One region of the Klebsiella sp. M041 genome, then DNA from elsewhere that is predicted to be linked to it. Evidence: predicted binding sites of a transcription regulator. Region 1 holds the regulator's gene; each other region holds the start of a gene.

The links. The regulator Fur, encoded in region 1, represses iron uptake genes when iron is present. The targets are predictions, from matches to a motif close to ATAATAATGAGAACNACTATCAA.
Region 2: a site for Fur is predicted at 1,612-1,634, ahead of fepD (Fe(3+)-siderophore ABC transporter permease). Genes of this name have one in related genera too.
Region 3: a site for Fur is predicted at 3,734-3,756, ahead of AC6CWS_RS00790 (Nramp family divalent metal transporter). Genes of this name have one in related genera too.

Annotation. Positions count from the first base shown of each region.
Region 1 covers NZ_JCAXWU010000008.1:178,142-183,426, reverse strand. Annotated here, with positions in the region: gene tcuA (FAD-dependent tricarballylate dehydrogenase TcuA) at 1-392, opposite strand, end outside; gene tcuR (tricarballylate utilization LysR family transcriptional regulator TcuR) at 490-1,416, opposite strand; gene fur (ferric iron uptake transcriptional regulator) at 1,544-1,996, opposite strand; gene fldA (flavodoxin FldA) at 2,288-2,818, opposite strand; gene ybfE (LexA regulated protein) at 2,970-3,263, opposite strand; gene ybfF (esterase) at 3,397-4,170, opposite strand; gene seqA (replication initiation negative regulator SeqA) at 4,354-4,902, shown strand; gene pgm (phosphoglucomutase (alpha-D-glucose-1,6-bisphosphate-dependent)) at 4,935-5,285, shown strand, end outside.
Region 2 covers NZ_JCAXWU010000005.1:201-5,485, forward strand. Annotated here, with positions in the region: gene entS (enterobactin transporter EntS) at 297-1,538, opposite strand; gene fepD (Fe(3+)-siderophore ABC transporter permease) at 1,651-2,658, shown strand; gene fepG (iron-enterobactin ABC transporter permease) at 2,655-3,647, shown strand; gene fepC (iron-enterobactin ABC transporter ATP-binding protein) at 3,644-4,438, shown strand; gene entF (enterobactin non-ribosomal peptide synthetase EntF) at 4,503-5,285, opposite strand, start outside.
Region 3 covers NZ_JCAXWU010000001.1:160,417-165,701, reverse strand. Annotated here, with positions in the region: gene AC6CWS_RS00805 (alpha-keto acid decarboxylase family protein) at 1-730, opposite strand, end outside; gene mgrA (L-glyceraldehyde 3-phosphate reductase) at 911-1,903, shown strand; gene AC6CWS_RS00795 (DUF2502 domain-containing protein) at 2,034-2,393, shown strand; gene AC6CWS_RS00790 (Nramp family divalent metal transporter) at 2,451-3,692, opposite strand; gene nupC (nucleoside permease NupC) at 4,039-5,241, shown strand.

The sequences.
Region 1 (5,285 bases):
ACCAGCGCTTTGCCGCCGCCCATAAAAAAGGCGTTGGTGCGGGCCACGTGCAGGGCGCCGGAGAGCGGCGGCTGAAAGTTAACCCCGTGCTGACGCATCCAGTCCCGGCACTGTGACGAGGTGCGGATCACCAGCCGGGCCAGCGCTTCGTTGGTGTTCCCTTCGGTGACGCGCAGCAGATCCTGCCAGTACTCCTCTTCCGGATAGCTGTCGACCAGCACGTCCTGCGGCGCATCGTGCATACAGCGCAGGTTACGCGTGTGCTGCGAGTTGCCGCCTCGCCACTCCCGCGGCGCCGCCTCCAGCAGCAGCACCGAGGCGCCGGCTTCCCGGGCGGTTAAGGCGGCGCATAGCGCGGCATTGCCGCCGCCAATGACCAGTACATCCACCATTATCGGCTCCCTTACAATTTAATGATTTGTTAAATTTGTAATGGGAATGTAGGCGGTAACGGCGACGGGGCGCTATGGCGTAACGCTAAAGAGGGGTTTAGTTAACGTAAAGGGTGGCGCCTGGCCAGCGATCGGACTCCACCAGCTGGCGCATGACTTTGCTTAGTATGACCCGTGCCGCAAGGCCTGCCGGGGTGAGCTCATCATCCGACAGGCTGACCAGAAAATTGGGGCGGCTGAGGATCGGATTAGCGATGCCGATCACCCTCAGCGCCTGATGGTCGAGATGGGAAATAGCGGCCCCGGGCTGCAGAGTGGCGCCCAGTCCGCTGCGCACGGCCTGCATCAGCAGGGCCAGACCGTCAATGTCCGCCACCACCTCAACGCTGAGGCTGTGCTGCTGGCAAACCGCCTCCAGCCTGCCGCGCAGGCCGTGGCCCTGGCTTGGCATAATCAGCGGCAGGGTGGTGAGCTGGTCAGGGGAAACAGGGTCATCCGGCAGCGAGGCCAACAGCGCATGGGTGCCGATCAGGAACAGGCGCTCTTCGAGCACCGGTCTGGCGCTCCAGCGCAGGATCTTCTCCTGCTGGAAGACGATGGCTAAATCCAGCTGGCGGGTGTTGATCATCCGCTCCAGATTCCCGGAGAGGCTTTCCACCAGGTGCAGGCGGACGTCGGGGTAGCTCTCGCGCATCGCGTTGATGAACGGTACGCCAAGAACGGAGGCGGTGCTGGGGGCCATGCCGACGCTGACGTGGCCCGACAGCCGCGCCTCGCGGGCGGCGAGGATGGCATCATCGGCATGACGCAGCGCCAGCTGCGCCTGTGAGTAGAAAGCGAGGCCCGCGCTGGTGGGCGTCACGCCGCGAGAGGTTCGCTGCAGGAGGCGAATGGACAGCTCATTTTCCAGACGCGCGATCTGCTGGCTGAGCGCCGAGACGCCGATATTCAGATCGAGCGCGGCGCGGCCCATGCTGCCGGTTTCAACAATGCGCGTAAAATAGCGTAGCTGGCGAAGTTCCATATCAACTCTCCGGACAAAGCGGGGACTCGCGAGGGTCGCCGCCGGGACGTGAGCGGGAAGCGCGGCAGAAGCGCCCATAAAAAAGCCAACCGGCTGGTTGGCTTTTCAGAGCAGGCGAAGCAGGGAATTACTTTTCCACCGCGTCGTGGGCGTGTTCGTCCTCGCGGCAATCACCTTCCGCACAGTGACCGTACAGATACAGACTGTGGTTGGTCAGGCGGATGCCGTGACGGGAAGCGATTTCACGCTGGCGCGCTTCGATAGAGTCATCACTGAATTCGATCACTTTGCCGCAGTCGAGGCAGATCAGGTGATCGTGGTGATGCTGCTGGGTCAGTTCGAAAACGGATTTACCGCCTTCAAAATTATGACGAGTCACGATACCGGCGTCATCAAACTGGTTGAGGACGCGGTAAACGGTCGCCAGACCAATCTCTTCGCCCATGTCGATCAGGCGTTTATATAAGTCTTCCGCACTGACATGATGGTTATCCGGTTCCTGCAGCACTTCAAGGATTTTCAGTCGAGGAAGTGTGACTTTCAGGCCAGCCTTCTTTAATGCGGTATTGTTGTCAGTCATGCGGAATCTGTCCTGTTGCTAAACGATCTACTTCCTTCAACGGAAGTCATACAGAAATTAACCCGACGTAATGCGTCTCATTATAGAACTGCCACTGGTAAATGAAAACTGCAAGCATCGGGCCTGGTTTGCTGTCAAAAACGAGGCACCAGCTACAAACTGCGTCACGTGCCTCGTAGAATCAGAGGACATTGTACAGATATGTGATTAAAAGTTAAAAACTTGTAGCTATTAGTTTGATTGCTTTTGTCTATTAATACGACGCAACTCAATGATTGCGCCGCTTAATTATCAGGCGTTTTTGATTTCTTCGAGGTGCAGCTCTTCAGCCACCTGCTTCACCCACTTCTCAACGCGCTCGTTGGTCAGTTCCGGCTGACGGTCTTCATCAATGGCGAGGCCGACGAAGTGGTCGTCATCCGCCAGGCCTTTGGAGGCCTCGAAGTGATAGCCGGCAGTCGGCCAGTGGCCAACGATGGTCGCGCCGCGCGGCTCAATGATGTCGCGGATGGTGCCCAGCGCATCGCAGAAGTACTCTGCGTAGTCTTCCTGGTCGCCGCAGCCGAACAGCGCCACCAGCTTGCCGTTAAAGTCGATCTCTTCCAGCGTCGGGAAGAAGTCGTCCCAGTCACACTGGGCTTCACCGTAGTACCAGGTCGGGATGCCGAGCAGCAGGATGTCGTGGGCTTCCAGATCTTCTTTGCTGCTTTTGGCAATGTCGTGAACATCAGCAACATCTTTACCAAGCTGCTTTTGAATCATTTTTGCAATATTTTCGGTGTTGCCGGTGTCGCTGCCAAAAAAGATGCCGATGATTGCCATGAGTAAAATAACCTCTTGAAACTTAAATGATGTGGTAGGGACGCGATGCCCACAGATAACGGCAATCATAGCAGAACAGGCAAGGACGCGGAAACAGCAATCACGCCCGACTGCACACTCTGCTACATGAATGCGGATTTTTCGCGGAAAGTTAGACTTTTCCCTGGCTGCGCAGGGCGGTTAATTGCGTCATCAGCATCTCTTCGATGAGATCGCTGCGGCTCATATTACGCGCTTCCGCCAGTTCGTTAAGCGCATCGACCGCGTCGGCGTTGAGCTTTAGCTCCACGCGCTTCAGCCCGCGCACTTTATCGCGTTTCAGCTGATTACGTTTGTTGATGCGCAGTTGTTCATCGCGCGACAGCGGATTGGTTTTTGGTCTTCCCGGGCGACGCTCGTTTGCGAACAAATCTAATGTCGTACGGTCCGTTTGTTCTTTTGCCATGATTCTGAGTGACTTCGGGGAAACAAGCTGCCGGGCTCTAGCCGGCGCAGATAGCGCGCCATCATACATCAGGCGAACGGCTGCGCCAACGACCGCGGGCATTCTGCGGCGCGGTCGGGCATATTTTAGCCAATCAGGCGCCAATGCTCGTGAGATAGCGGCGGATCGCGCGCAACACCGCTTCGGGTTTCTCGGCATGGACCCAGTGTCCGGCGCCGGCGATGACGTGGGCCCGGGCCTGCGGGAACTGGGCCAGCAGCGCGTCGCGGTAGGCGTCGGTCACGTAGGGTGAGTTGCCGCCGGGAATAAACTGCGTCGGATGCGGCCAGGCCGGGATGGTTTCCCAGCCGACGATATGCGGGTACTGGTCCCACAGCACCGGGACGTTGAAGCGCCAGTCGCCATCGACGAAAGATTTCAGCAGGAACTGAATCACCCCCTCTTCCTGCAGATGTTCGCGCATCACCTGCGCCGCCTGCTGGCGGGTGCTGGCGGCGGATTCGCTGACGGCGCGGATAGCGGCGAAGATCTCATCATGGCGGCGAACATGATAATCCACCGGGGCGATATCGATCGCCACCAGACCGTTGATGCGCTCCGGCGCCAGGGCGGTCAGCGCCATCACCGCTTTGCCGCCCATCGAATGGCCGATAAAGGTGGCGCGCTCAATCTGGTGCGCGTCGAGCGTATCGAGCAGATCCTGCGCCATCGCGGGGTAGGTCATCTCTGGCGACCGCGGCGACAAACCGTGGTTGCGCATATCGACCTGCAGAATATCGTGGTCGGCGACCAGGTCGCGGGCGAGGATGCCCAGGTTGTCCAGGCTGCCAAACAGACCGTGGACCAGCACGATCGGGGAGTGGTTGTGCGGATTCTGTGCAGATTGCGCTCGGCTATTTAATTTCATGGCAAAGTTCTTTTTTTCGCTCCGTCGGGTTAGGGTATTATGTTGGACATTCTGCCATCCGGCTGCAAGACCCAGAAGTTTTCTGAGTTTTACCGCCATCCTGGTTTGACGCTATCCGCGGTTGGGATTTGTACTTATAATCCCAACGATTTGTATTCAGAAAAGATATCGCACTGGATTAAGATGAAAACAATTGAAGTTGATGATGAACTCTATCGCTATATTGCCAGCCACACTCTGCATATCGGCGAGAGCGCATCCGACATTTTACGGCGCATGCTGAAATTTTCCGCCGTTTCCCAACCGGCTACACAGGTCAGCAAAGCCGCGCCGGCGCTGGCGCCCGCGCCTGCCGTTGAGGTGAAACCCGCTAACCCGGCGAAAGATAAAGTCCGCGCCATGCGCGAGATGCTGTTATCTGATGAATACGCCGAGCAGAAGCGCGCCGTGAACCGTTTTATGCTGGTGTTGACCACCCTCTACTCCCTGGACAGTAAAGCATTTGCCGAGGCGACCGAGTCTCTGCATGGCCGCACGCGCGTCTACTTCGCGGAAGATGCGCGTACGCTGCTGAAAAGCGGTAATCAGACCAAACCGAAACAGGTTCCTGGTACACCGTGGTGGGTGATCACCAATACCAATACCGGCCGTAAATGCAGCATGATTGAGCACATCATGCAGTCGATGCAGTTCCCTGCGGAGCTGATTGAAAAGGTTTGCGGCACGATCTAGCTTTTTAACATTTGCACCAGAAGGATCAGGCAATGGCAATCGATAAACGTGCGGGGCAGCCTGCGCAACAGAGTGATTTGATTAACGTCGCCCAACTGACTGCTCAGTACTACGTGCTGAAGCCTGAAGTCGGTAATGCGGAGCATGCGGTCAAATTCGGCACCTCCGGCCATCGCGGCAGCGCGGCGCGTCACAACTTCAACGAACCGCATATCCTGGCCATCGCCCAGGCGATTGCGGAAGATCGTGCGAAGAACGGGATCACCGGTCCGTGCTATGTCGGTAAAGATACCCACGCCCTGTCCGAGCCGGCGTTTATTTCGGTGCTGGAAGTGTTAACCGCCAACGGCGTTGACGTGATCGTGCAGGAAAACAACGGCTTC
Region 2 (5,285 bases), on a different contig from region 1:
CCCTCCAGGCCAGACCTTCGGCCCGGTAAGACGTAGCCGCCACCGGGCATCAGGACGGGTACGCGGTCGGAACACCTTGCCGGGCGGCGCGGCGCTTGTCCGGCCTACTGAGCTTGCACCGACCTGCCGTACCCCAGGCCCGGTAAGGCGCAGCCGCCACCGGGCATCATGACGAGTATGCGGTCGGAACGCTTTGCCGGGCGGCGCTACGCTTGCACCGGCCTACTGAGCTTGCACCGGCCTGCCGTACCGTAGGCCCGGTAAGGCGTAGCCGCCACCGGGCAATCACACCGTACTCAGCTTTCGTTGACTATTTCCGGGCGCTGGAAACGGCGCAGCTCGCGTAGCAGCCCCACCAGCAGCACGCCGACGAGGGCCAGCGCCCAGCCGCTGGCGCTGGCGGAAGCGACCGGCGTCATCACCGCCCCTAACCCGCCGAGCAGCGCCGCGCCGATGGCGTCGCCGGTAACGTTCTGCGCGGTCCACAGACCGTTAATTCGCCCGAGCATATGTTCCGGCGTCTGGGTCTGGATCAGGGTGTACTGCAGCAGCGAGCTAATAGCGCTCAGCCAGCCAAACAGCGCCAGGCACAGCGCGCCCAACGCCCAGTGCGGCATCAGGCTGAACAGCGCAATGGCGACAAAGGAGCACACCGTCGTCGCCAGCATCAGCGCACCCGGCCGCACGGTCTGGGCCAGCTGGCCGCTGGTCAACGCCCCCAGCGCCGCGCCGAGCGGAATCGCGGCGTACAGCAGGCCAATCTGCCCTGCCGACATCTGCCAGCTCCCGGCCAGCGCCGGATAGAGCACCCGCACCGCGCTGGCCATGGTCAGCAGGCCGCCGAGCAGCGCAATCCCGCCGATAAGCGGACTCTGGCAGAGGAAGGTCAGCCCCGCCAGCAGGGAACGCAGCGGATGCTCGCGCGGCTGCGGAGGCGGCGGCAGCTGTGGCAGACGCAGCAGGGTTAAGGTGGTGATAAAGGTCCCCGCCGCCGCCAGGCCGAAATTCCAGGCCACGCCGCCGGAGGCCAGCAGCAGGCCGCCGATCATCGGCGAAATCACCGAGCCCAGACGCACCGTGAGCATAGTGATGGCCCCGGCCTGCATCAGATTTTCCCGCCCCACCAGCGCCGGCGTCGCCGCCAGCAGCGCGGTCACCCCCAACGAGGCGAAGAACCCATCCCAGATCCCCAGCAGGTAGATCGCCGCCAGCGACGGCTCCGGCAGCAGGGCGTTCAGACACAGGCCGACAAAGCCCACGCCGCAGGTGCCGCGCGCCAGCAGGATCAGGCGTTTGCGCTCATAGCGGTCGGCCAGTACCCCCCCCACCATCAGGCCAATAAACATCGACGCGCCAGTCAGCGTCACCGACAACCCGACCTGCCAGGTCGAATGGGTCATCATCTGGATCTGCACCGGGATGGCCACGCCCAGCAGGCCAAGCGACAGAATAGAGATAAAGCGAGCGATAAAAACGGCGCGAAACGCCGGGTGAGTTTTCAGCAGGCTGAGGTTGAGCAGCCAGGATTGTCGGTTCATTACAGCGCCTTGTCGTTATTTTTAATACCCTTTTTACTGTGGGTCATGCTACCATAGCTGAATAAAATCGATAACGATAATTACTATCATTATCATATCAGGGATGTCAGTTATGTCGTTTTCTACGACCGCGGTACGCTCTGTCGCCGTGCCCGGATTGTTGCTGTTACTCGCCTTAGCCGCCGCGCTTAGCCTGACCATCGGCGCCAAATCGTTGCCGATCGGCACGGTATTCACCGCCTTTAGCGGAACCTGTCAAAGCGCCGACTGCACCATCGTGCTGGACGCGCGCCTGCCGCGCACCCTGGCCGGTCTGCTGGCCGGCGTCGCCCTCGGCCTCGCCGGCGCGCTGATGCAAACGCTCACCCGTAACCCGCTGGCCGACCCCGGCCTGCTGGGGGTCAACTCCGGCGCCAGCTTCGCCATCGTCCTCGGCGCTGCGCTGTTCGGGATCACCTCCCCGCAGGAACAGCTGCTGCTGGCGTTTTGCGGCGCGCTCTGCGCCTCGCTGCTGGTGGCCTTCACCGGCAGCCAGGGCGGCGGCCAGCTGAGCCCGGTGCGCCTCACCCTCGCCGGGGTCGCCCTCGCGGCGGTACTGGAGGGGCTGTCCAACGGCATCGCCCTGCTCAACCCGGACGTCTACGATCAGCTGCGCTTCTGGCAGGCCGGTTCGCTGGATATCCGCACCCTGCAGACGCTGAAAATTGTCCTGCTGCCGGTGGCGATGGCGGGGATCGCCGCCCTGCTGCTGAGCCGGGCGCTTAACAGCCTGAGCCTCGGCAACGATACCGCCACCGCCCTCGGCAGCCGCGTCGCCCGCACCCAGCTGATCGGCCTGATTGTGATTACCGTCCTGTGCGGCAGCGCCACCGCCGTGGTCGGCCCGATCGCCTTTATCGGCCTGATGATGCCGCATATGGCCCGCTGGCTGGTGGGGGCCGATCATCGCTGGTCGCTGCCGGTCACCCTGCTGGCCACCCCGGCCCTGCTGCTGTTTGCCGACGTGATTGGCCGCCTGCTGGTGCCCGGCGAACTGCGGGTATCGGTGGTGAGCGCCTTTCTCGGCGCGCCGGTGCTGATCTGGCTGGTGCGGCGCCAGCCGCGCGGAGGTGGCCTGTGATTGCCCCGTCCCGCCGCCTGATAGCCAGCTGTCTGCTGCTGTTGGCCGCCAGCCTGTTGATTTCCCTGCTCGGGCTGGCGCAAGGCCCGGTGCCGCTAACGATTGACCAGGTCTTCTCCGCCCTGTTCGGCGACGCGCCGCGCAACGTCGCGATGGTGGTGAACGAATGGCGGCTGCCGCGGGTGTTAATGGCGCTGCTCATCGGCGCCGCGCTCGGCGTCAGCGGCGCCATTTTCCAGTCGCTGACCCGTAACCCGCTCGGCAGCCCGGACGTGATGGGCTTTAACACCGGCGCCTGGAGCGGCGTGCTGGTGGCGATGGTTCTCTTCGGCCAGAACCTGACGGCGATTGCCCTGGCGGCGATGGCCGGCGGGGTACTCACCTCGCTGGTGGTCTGGCTGCTGGCCTGGCGCAACGGGATCGAGACCTTTCGCCTGATTATTATCGGCATCGGCGTACGCGCCATGCTGGTAGCCTTCAACACCTGGCTGCTGCTGCGCGCCTCGCTGGAGACCGCCCTTTCTGCGGGCCTGTGGAACGCCGGATCGCTTAACGGCCTGACCTGGGGTAAAACCTGGCCGTCGGCGCCGCTGATCCTGCTGATGCTGGTGGGCAGCGCCCTGCTGGTTCGTCGGATGCGGCTGCTGGAGATGGGCGACGATACCGCCTGCGCGCTGGGCGTGCAGGTTGAGCGTTCGCGCCTGCTGCTGATGCTGGTGGCGGTGGTGCTCACCGCCGCCTCGACGGCGCTGGCCGGGCCCATCTCATTTATCGCGCTGGTGGCGCCGCACATCGCCCGCCGCCTGAGCGGCACGGCCCGCTGGGGATTGAGCCAGTCGGCCCTGTGCGGCGCGCTGCTGCTGGCGCTGGCCGATTACGGCGCCCAGCGGCTGTTTATGCCCTGGCAGCTGCCGGTGGGCGTACTAACCGTCAGCCTCGGCGGTATTTACCTTATTGCATTGTTGATTCAGGAGTCCCGCAAAAAATGAGTGCTGTCCCCTCCCGTTTGCGCGGCGAGCAGTTAACCCTGGCCTACGGGAACAAGACCATCGCCGAGTCGCTGAACGTGACCATCCCTGACGGCCACTTCACCGCCATTATCGGCCCCAACGGCTGCGGCAAGTCGACGCTGCTGCGCACCCTCAGCCGTCTGATGACGCCGGCCAGCGGCCATGTCTGGCTCGACGGCGCGCAGATCCAGCAGTACGCCAGTAAAGAGGTCGCCCGCCGCATCGGCTTGCTGGCGCAAAATGCCACCACCCCTGGCGATATTACGGTGCAGGAGCTGGTGGCCCGCGGGCGCTACCCGCACCAGCCGCTGTTCACCCGCTGGCGCAAAGAAGATGAAGCGGCGGTGAATAATGCGATGCGGGCCACCGGGATCAGCGACCTGGCGCTGCAGAGCGTCGATACGCTTTCCGGCGGCCAGCGGCAGCGGGCGTGGATTGCGATGGTGCTGGCCCAGGAGACGGCGATTATGCTGCTGGATGAGCCGACCACCTGGCTGGACATCAGCCATCAGATCGACCTGCTGGAGCTGTTGAGCGAGCTGAATCGCGAGAAGGGCTATACCCTGGCGGCGGTGCTGCACGATCTTAACCAGGCCTGCCGCTACGCCACCCACCTGATCGCCCTGCGCGACGGTAAGATCGTCGCCGAGGGGGCGCCGAAGGAGATCGTCACGGCGGATCTGATTGAACGGATTTACGGTCTGCGCTGCACGATCATTGAGGATCCGGTGGCGCATACGCCGCTGGTGGTGCCGCTGGGCCGCCGGTAATTTCCCCTTTCCCCGGCTTGCGCGACGCTGAGCCGGGCTACCTGCTGTAGCCCGAACTCAACCGTTATCCCAGAATCTCCCTGACTACCGGGCCGATGGCTTCAAAGGCCTGCGGGGAGATAATGTCGACGTGGGCGCAGTTCTGGCTGAACACCTCCAGCTCGCCCACCCACGGGCCCCATACGACCTGCGGATCCATCCCCGCCTGCCGCGTCTTCTCCGCCACGAACAGCGTCGCCTTACCGTCAAACTTCGCGCTGTGCGCGGTGGTTAACAGCCGCACCGCGTCGGCATAGTTGCCTTCGATGGCGCTGAACAGCTCGCCGGAGGCTTGCCCCTGCTGGGCGGCGAGGAACGCTTCGCGCTCGCGGGCAATTTCCGCCAGCACCGCCGGATCCAGCCCGTTCGCCTCTTTCTCCGCCCAGTTTTGCGTCTCCGGCGGCCAGGTATCCAGCAGGCCGAGGAAGGCCACCGCTTCGCCGCGCTGGCGCAAGCGGGCGGCAATGCCCTGGGCTAAGGTGCCGCCGAGCGAATAGCCGAACAGATAATAAGGACCGTGCGGCTGCTGCGCCAACAGCGTTTGCAGATGATGCTCACACACCTCGTCGAGGCTGGCGGCGCCGGCCATCGGCCCCTGCGGGCGCGGCGACTGAATACCGGTAATCGACCAGCGCGGGCTGAGATAGCGCGCGAGCACGCTGAACTGCCAGGCGAAGCCGGAGGCCGGATGGAAACAGAACAGCGTTGGGCCGTCGCTCTCGCGCAGCGGCAGAAGCGCATCCAGCCCCAGGCGCTGAGCCTGCTCATCGCTGAGATCGGCGGCCAGCAGCGCGCTCAGTTTGCCCAC
Region 3 (5,285 bases), on a different contig from region 1:
GCATGGTGGCGTGGGCGACGGGGGTTTTCGCCACCCACTCCCGGAGCGTGTTTTGCAGGCCATAGCGTTGCGCGAGGAAGTCCGCCAGCAGGGAGATGCGTCGACTGCCCCGCAGCAGGCGGCTGGCATGCTCGCAGAATCCGGCGAGCTGGTTTTCATCCGCCGGAGCGGCCTCCACCAGCAAGCGCTGCGCTGGGGCAATCGCTGCCGCTCTGGCGACATCGGCCGGCAGCATCAGATAGCCAGGCCGATGATGCGTCAGCATATCGCGCAGAACACGGTCGATCTCATGGCAGGCGTTGCCGGCGGTCAGCAGCGCCTGGCTACAGGTGATCTGCTCGCTCATCCGCGCAAAATGGCGGAAATCGCCGTCGCCCAGGGTGTGATGCAGCAGTTCGCCGCGCTGCTGAGCGCCAGTGGAGGGCGCGCCGACGATATGTAATACCGGAATATGCTCCGCATAGCTGCCCGCCACGCCGTTCAGGGCGCTCAGTTCGCCGACGCCGTAGGTTGTTAGTAACGCACCGGCTCCCTTAATGCGTGCATAACCGTCAGCAGCATAGGCCGCATTGAGCTCGTTGGCGCAGCCGACCCACCCCAACGCATTGTGCGCAATGACCCGGTCGAGAAACTGTAAGTTGTAATCTCCCGGCACGCCGAACAAGCGGTCAATACCGCAGTCGACGAGGCGATCCAGCAGATAATCCCCAATAGTGTAAGTCGGTTGCATATCCATTTTCCTCATTTTGGCGCAGGTGTAATTTGAGTATTGAATAAGCGATCCGCCTGTCCAGAAAGGGGGCGTTAAAGGCAGTGTAAAGCAATAATTACGCCGAAAAAGCGATGTACTCCACGCAGAACATTGATTAGTGTAAACGTATACATACCCTGTTTTATCTGCGGAGGAAGAATGGTTTACCAGGCAAGTACCACGCGATATCAAACGATGGCCTATCGTCGCTGCGGCCGCAGCGGCCTTCAACTGCCGGCAATTTCTCTCGGTCTGTGGCATAACTTTGGCGATGAAACGCGGGTGGAAACCAGCCGGCAGATGCTCCAGCACGCGTTTGACCTCGGCATTACCCATTTCGACCTGGCCAACAACTATGGGCCGCCGCCGGGCTCGGCGGAGAGCAATTTTGGCCGCATCCTTAAAGAGGCCCTCCTGCCCTATCGCGATGAGTTGATCATCTCCACCAAAGCGGGTTACACCATGTGGGACGGCCCTTACGGCGACTGGGGTTCACGCAAATACCTGGTGGCCAGCCTTAACCAGAGCCTGCAGCGCATGGGGCTGGAATATGTCGATATTTTTTATCATCACCGCCCGGACCCGGAGACACCGCTGACGGAAACGATGCGCGCGCTTGATCACCTTGTCCGCCAGGGTAAAGCGCTGTACGTCGGCATCTCCAACTATCCGCTGGCCCAGGCGCGGGAGGCGGTGAAGATCCTTAACGATCTCGGCACCCCCTGCGTCATTCACCAGCCCCGCTACTCCATGTTTGAACGCGGCGTGGAAGAGGGGCTGCTGGATTTTTTGCAGACGGAAGGGGTGGGAAGTATAGCGTTTTCACCGCTGGCCGGCGGACAGCTCACCGACCGCTATCTCAACGGTATTCCGGCAGACTCACGTGCCGCCAGCAGCAGTCGTTTTCTGCAGCCGGAGCAGCTGACCAGCGCCAGATTAGAAAAAATTCGTCAGCTGAATACGCTGGCGGAAGCACGGGGGCAGAAGCTGTCGCAGATGGCGCTGGCCTGGGTGCTGCGCGAGGAGAAAGTCACCTCCGTGCTGATCGGCGCCAGCAAAACCGCCCAGCTGGATGACGCTGTCGGAATGCTGAAACATCGTCATTTTAGCGCCGAAGAGTGCGCCGCGATTGATGCCATCCTGGCGCTGTAAAGCAAATGTTACTTTAGCAAAAAGTGCTCTTTTCTGTGCTTTCGGAGTTCATCCGATGCGATAGGTCTTTACCGGCCCGTAATATCACGTTAACAGGCCGCTTAGGGCCCCGATCGTGAAGGAGAAGAGTATGTTCAGGTCACTGATTCTGGCAGCAGTACTGCTGGCCGCAGCGCCATTAGTCGCTAACGCTGGTGAAATCACCCTGTTGCCATCGATAAAATTACAAATTGGCGATCGTGACAATTACGGTAACTACTGGGACGGTGGCAGCTGGCGCGACCGTGATTACTGGCGTCGTCACTATGAATGGCGTGATAACCGTTGGCATCGTCATGACAACGGCTGGCACAAAGGCTGGTACAAAGGCAGAGATAAAGCCTGGGAGCGCGGCTATCGCGCGGGCTGGAGCGACCGCGACGATCGCCGCGGCGGCTGGGGACGTGGTCCCGGCGGGCGTGGTCACGGTCATGGACATGGCCATCACTAACAGACGAAAAGGGGAGCCCATCGGCTCCCCTTCGCTTTATTCCGCATCAGGAGGTCATTAATCCACCCCGAGCAGCGATCCCACAATTAACCAGCCGTTCAGGCTCACCACAATCGCGACTATCGCCCAGCCGATGCCTCTCACCCAGCGGGTATTCACCAGGTCTCCCATTAGCCTTGCATTGCTGGTAAATATCAGCAGCGGTACCAGGGCAAGCGCAATACCAAAGCTCAGCAACACCTGACTCATCACCAGGATGCGCGTTGGATCCAGCCCCAGCAGAATGACGACAAACGACGGCAGCATGGTGACCGCCCGGCGAAACCACAGCGGAATATGAAAGCGAATGAAGCCCTGCATGACCACCTGACCTGCGAGAGTCCCCACCACCGTCGATGATAAACCTGCAGCGACCAGGCTGAGGCCAAAGATGGTCGCCGCCGCATGGCTCAGCAGCGGCTCCAGCGTTCTGTAAGCCTGATCAAGATCGGCGACGCCGGTATGGCCATTGAAATGGAATGCCGCCGCGGCGGTCGCCATCATCGCCAGGTTGACGAACCCGGCAATGGTCATGGCGATCGCCACATCCCAGCGGGTCGCGTTATAGCGCTCTTTTCGCGTCCCGCCGTGCAGGTGCTGGGTAAGCGAGGAGTGTAAGTAGATCACGTGCGGCATAATGGTGGCCCCCAGCACCCCGGCGGCTAAGAATACCGCCTCACCGTTGGGCAGCGTAGGGATCACCAGCCCTTTGGTCAGGGGAGCCAGCGCGGGCTGGGAAAAGATCAATTCAACGACATAGGCGACGGCAACAAACAGCAGCAAGCCGCCAATCACCTTCTCCAGCGGTTTTTGTCCGCGCCGCTGCAGCATCAGGATCAGGAAGGTCGCCACCCCGGTCAGCACCGCCCCTTGCAGAAGCGATACGCCCAGCACCAGCTTAAAGCCAATCGCAGCGCCGATAAATTCGGCCAGGTCGGTGGCCATGGCGATGATTTCCGCCTGCACCCAGTAAAACCACACTACCGGGCGCGGGTAATGGTCGCGGATCTGCTCGGCCAGGTTTTTACCGGTGGCAATGCCGAGTTTGGCAGAGAGCACCTGGATCAGCATTGCCATCAGGTTGGCCCATACCACCACCCACAGCAGCTGATAGCCAAAGCTGGCGCCAGCCTGAATATTCGTGGCGAAATTACCCGGATCGATATAGCCAATGGCAGCGACGAAAGCTGGCCCCATTAAGGCGAGCTTCACCTTGCGCGCGGCGCGACTACTGCTATTCTCAACGCGACTGCTAGTCATCTTCTGCCTCTGGAAATATAGCCTTTGCTATGTTTCATGCTATCAAAATGCGAATGATTATCAAGTTCATTTAGAATGGAGATAATGATTGCTGTGATAGGAGGGAACAATTGCTGGCCGGAAATGAAAAACGGGCGTCAGTAAACCCGATCGCGCCCGCTATTAAGAGTAGTACAAGAATGCAACTTTTAAAACCTTTACGTAACATAACAAAAGTGGATGTTTGATCACTATTTTTGCCATTGGTCACAGTTCCTTGCAATAGTGTGCAATTGATCTCGTTTTCTTTAAAGCCGTTGCATAGAATGTGCACGGAAATTTAACCTGCCTCATATTTGGAGCAACTATGGACCGCGTCTTGCATTTTGTCCTCGCGATCGTTGTGGTGGCTATACTGGCCCTGTTGGTCAGTCATGACCGTAAAAAGATCCGTATTCGTTATGTTGTTCAACTGCTTGTCATTGAAGTCCTGCTGGCCTGGTTCTTCCTGAACTCCGATATTGGTCTGGGTTTTGTGAAAGGCTTCTCCGAGATGTTTGAAAAACTTCTCGGCTTTGCCAACGAAGGGACAAACTTCGTGTTCGGCAGCATGAACGACAAAGGTCTGGCCTTCTTCTTCCTTAAGGTTCTGTGCCCTATCGTCTTCATTTCCGCGTTGATCGGTATTTTGCAGCATATTCGCATCCTGCCGATTGTTATTCGCGCCATCGGTACCGTGCTGTCGAAAATCAACGGCATGGGCAAGCTGGAGTCCTTCAACGCCGTCAGCTCGCTGATCCTCGGCCAGTCGGAAAACTTTATTGCCTATAAAGATATTCTCGGCAAAATGTCGCGCAACCGTATGTACACCATGGCGGCGACCGCGATGTCCACCGTATCGATGTCCATCGTTGGCGCATACATGACCATGCTGCAGCCGAAGTACGTCGTCGCGGCGCTGGTGCTCAACATGTTCAGCACCTTTATCGTTCTGTCGTTGATTAACCCGTACCGTGTGGAAGAGAGTGAAGAAAATCTGCAGATGTCGAATCTGCACGAAGGTCAAAGCTTCTTCGAGATGCTGGGCGAGTACATTCTGGCGGGCTTTAAAGTCGCGATTATCGTGGCGGCGATGCTGATCGGCTTCATCGCGCTGATCTCCGCGCTGAACGCCCTGTTCGCCACTGTGACCGGCTGGTTCGGCTACAGCATCTCCTTCCAGGGGATCCTTGGCTATATCTTCTACCCGGTCGCCTGGGTGATGGGCGTGCCGGCAAGCGAAGCGCTGCAGGTGGGCAGTATTATGGCTACCAAGCTGGTCTCCAATGAATTCGTCGCCATGATGGATCTGCAGAAAATCGCCTCGACGCTCTCCCCGCGCGCGGAAGGCATTATCTCTATCTTCCTGGTCTCCTTCGCCAACTTCTCGTCTATCGGCATCATCGCCGGGGCGATCAAAGGTCTGAACGAAGAACAGGGCAACGTGGTTTCTCGCTTCGGTCTGAAGCTGGTTTACGGCTCCACGCTGGTCAGCGTCCTGTCTGCTTCTATTGCGGCTCTGGTTCTGTAACAGGCGCCTGTCATCTGAGCCGGGCGATGCCCGGCTTTTTTTTA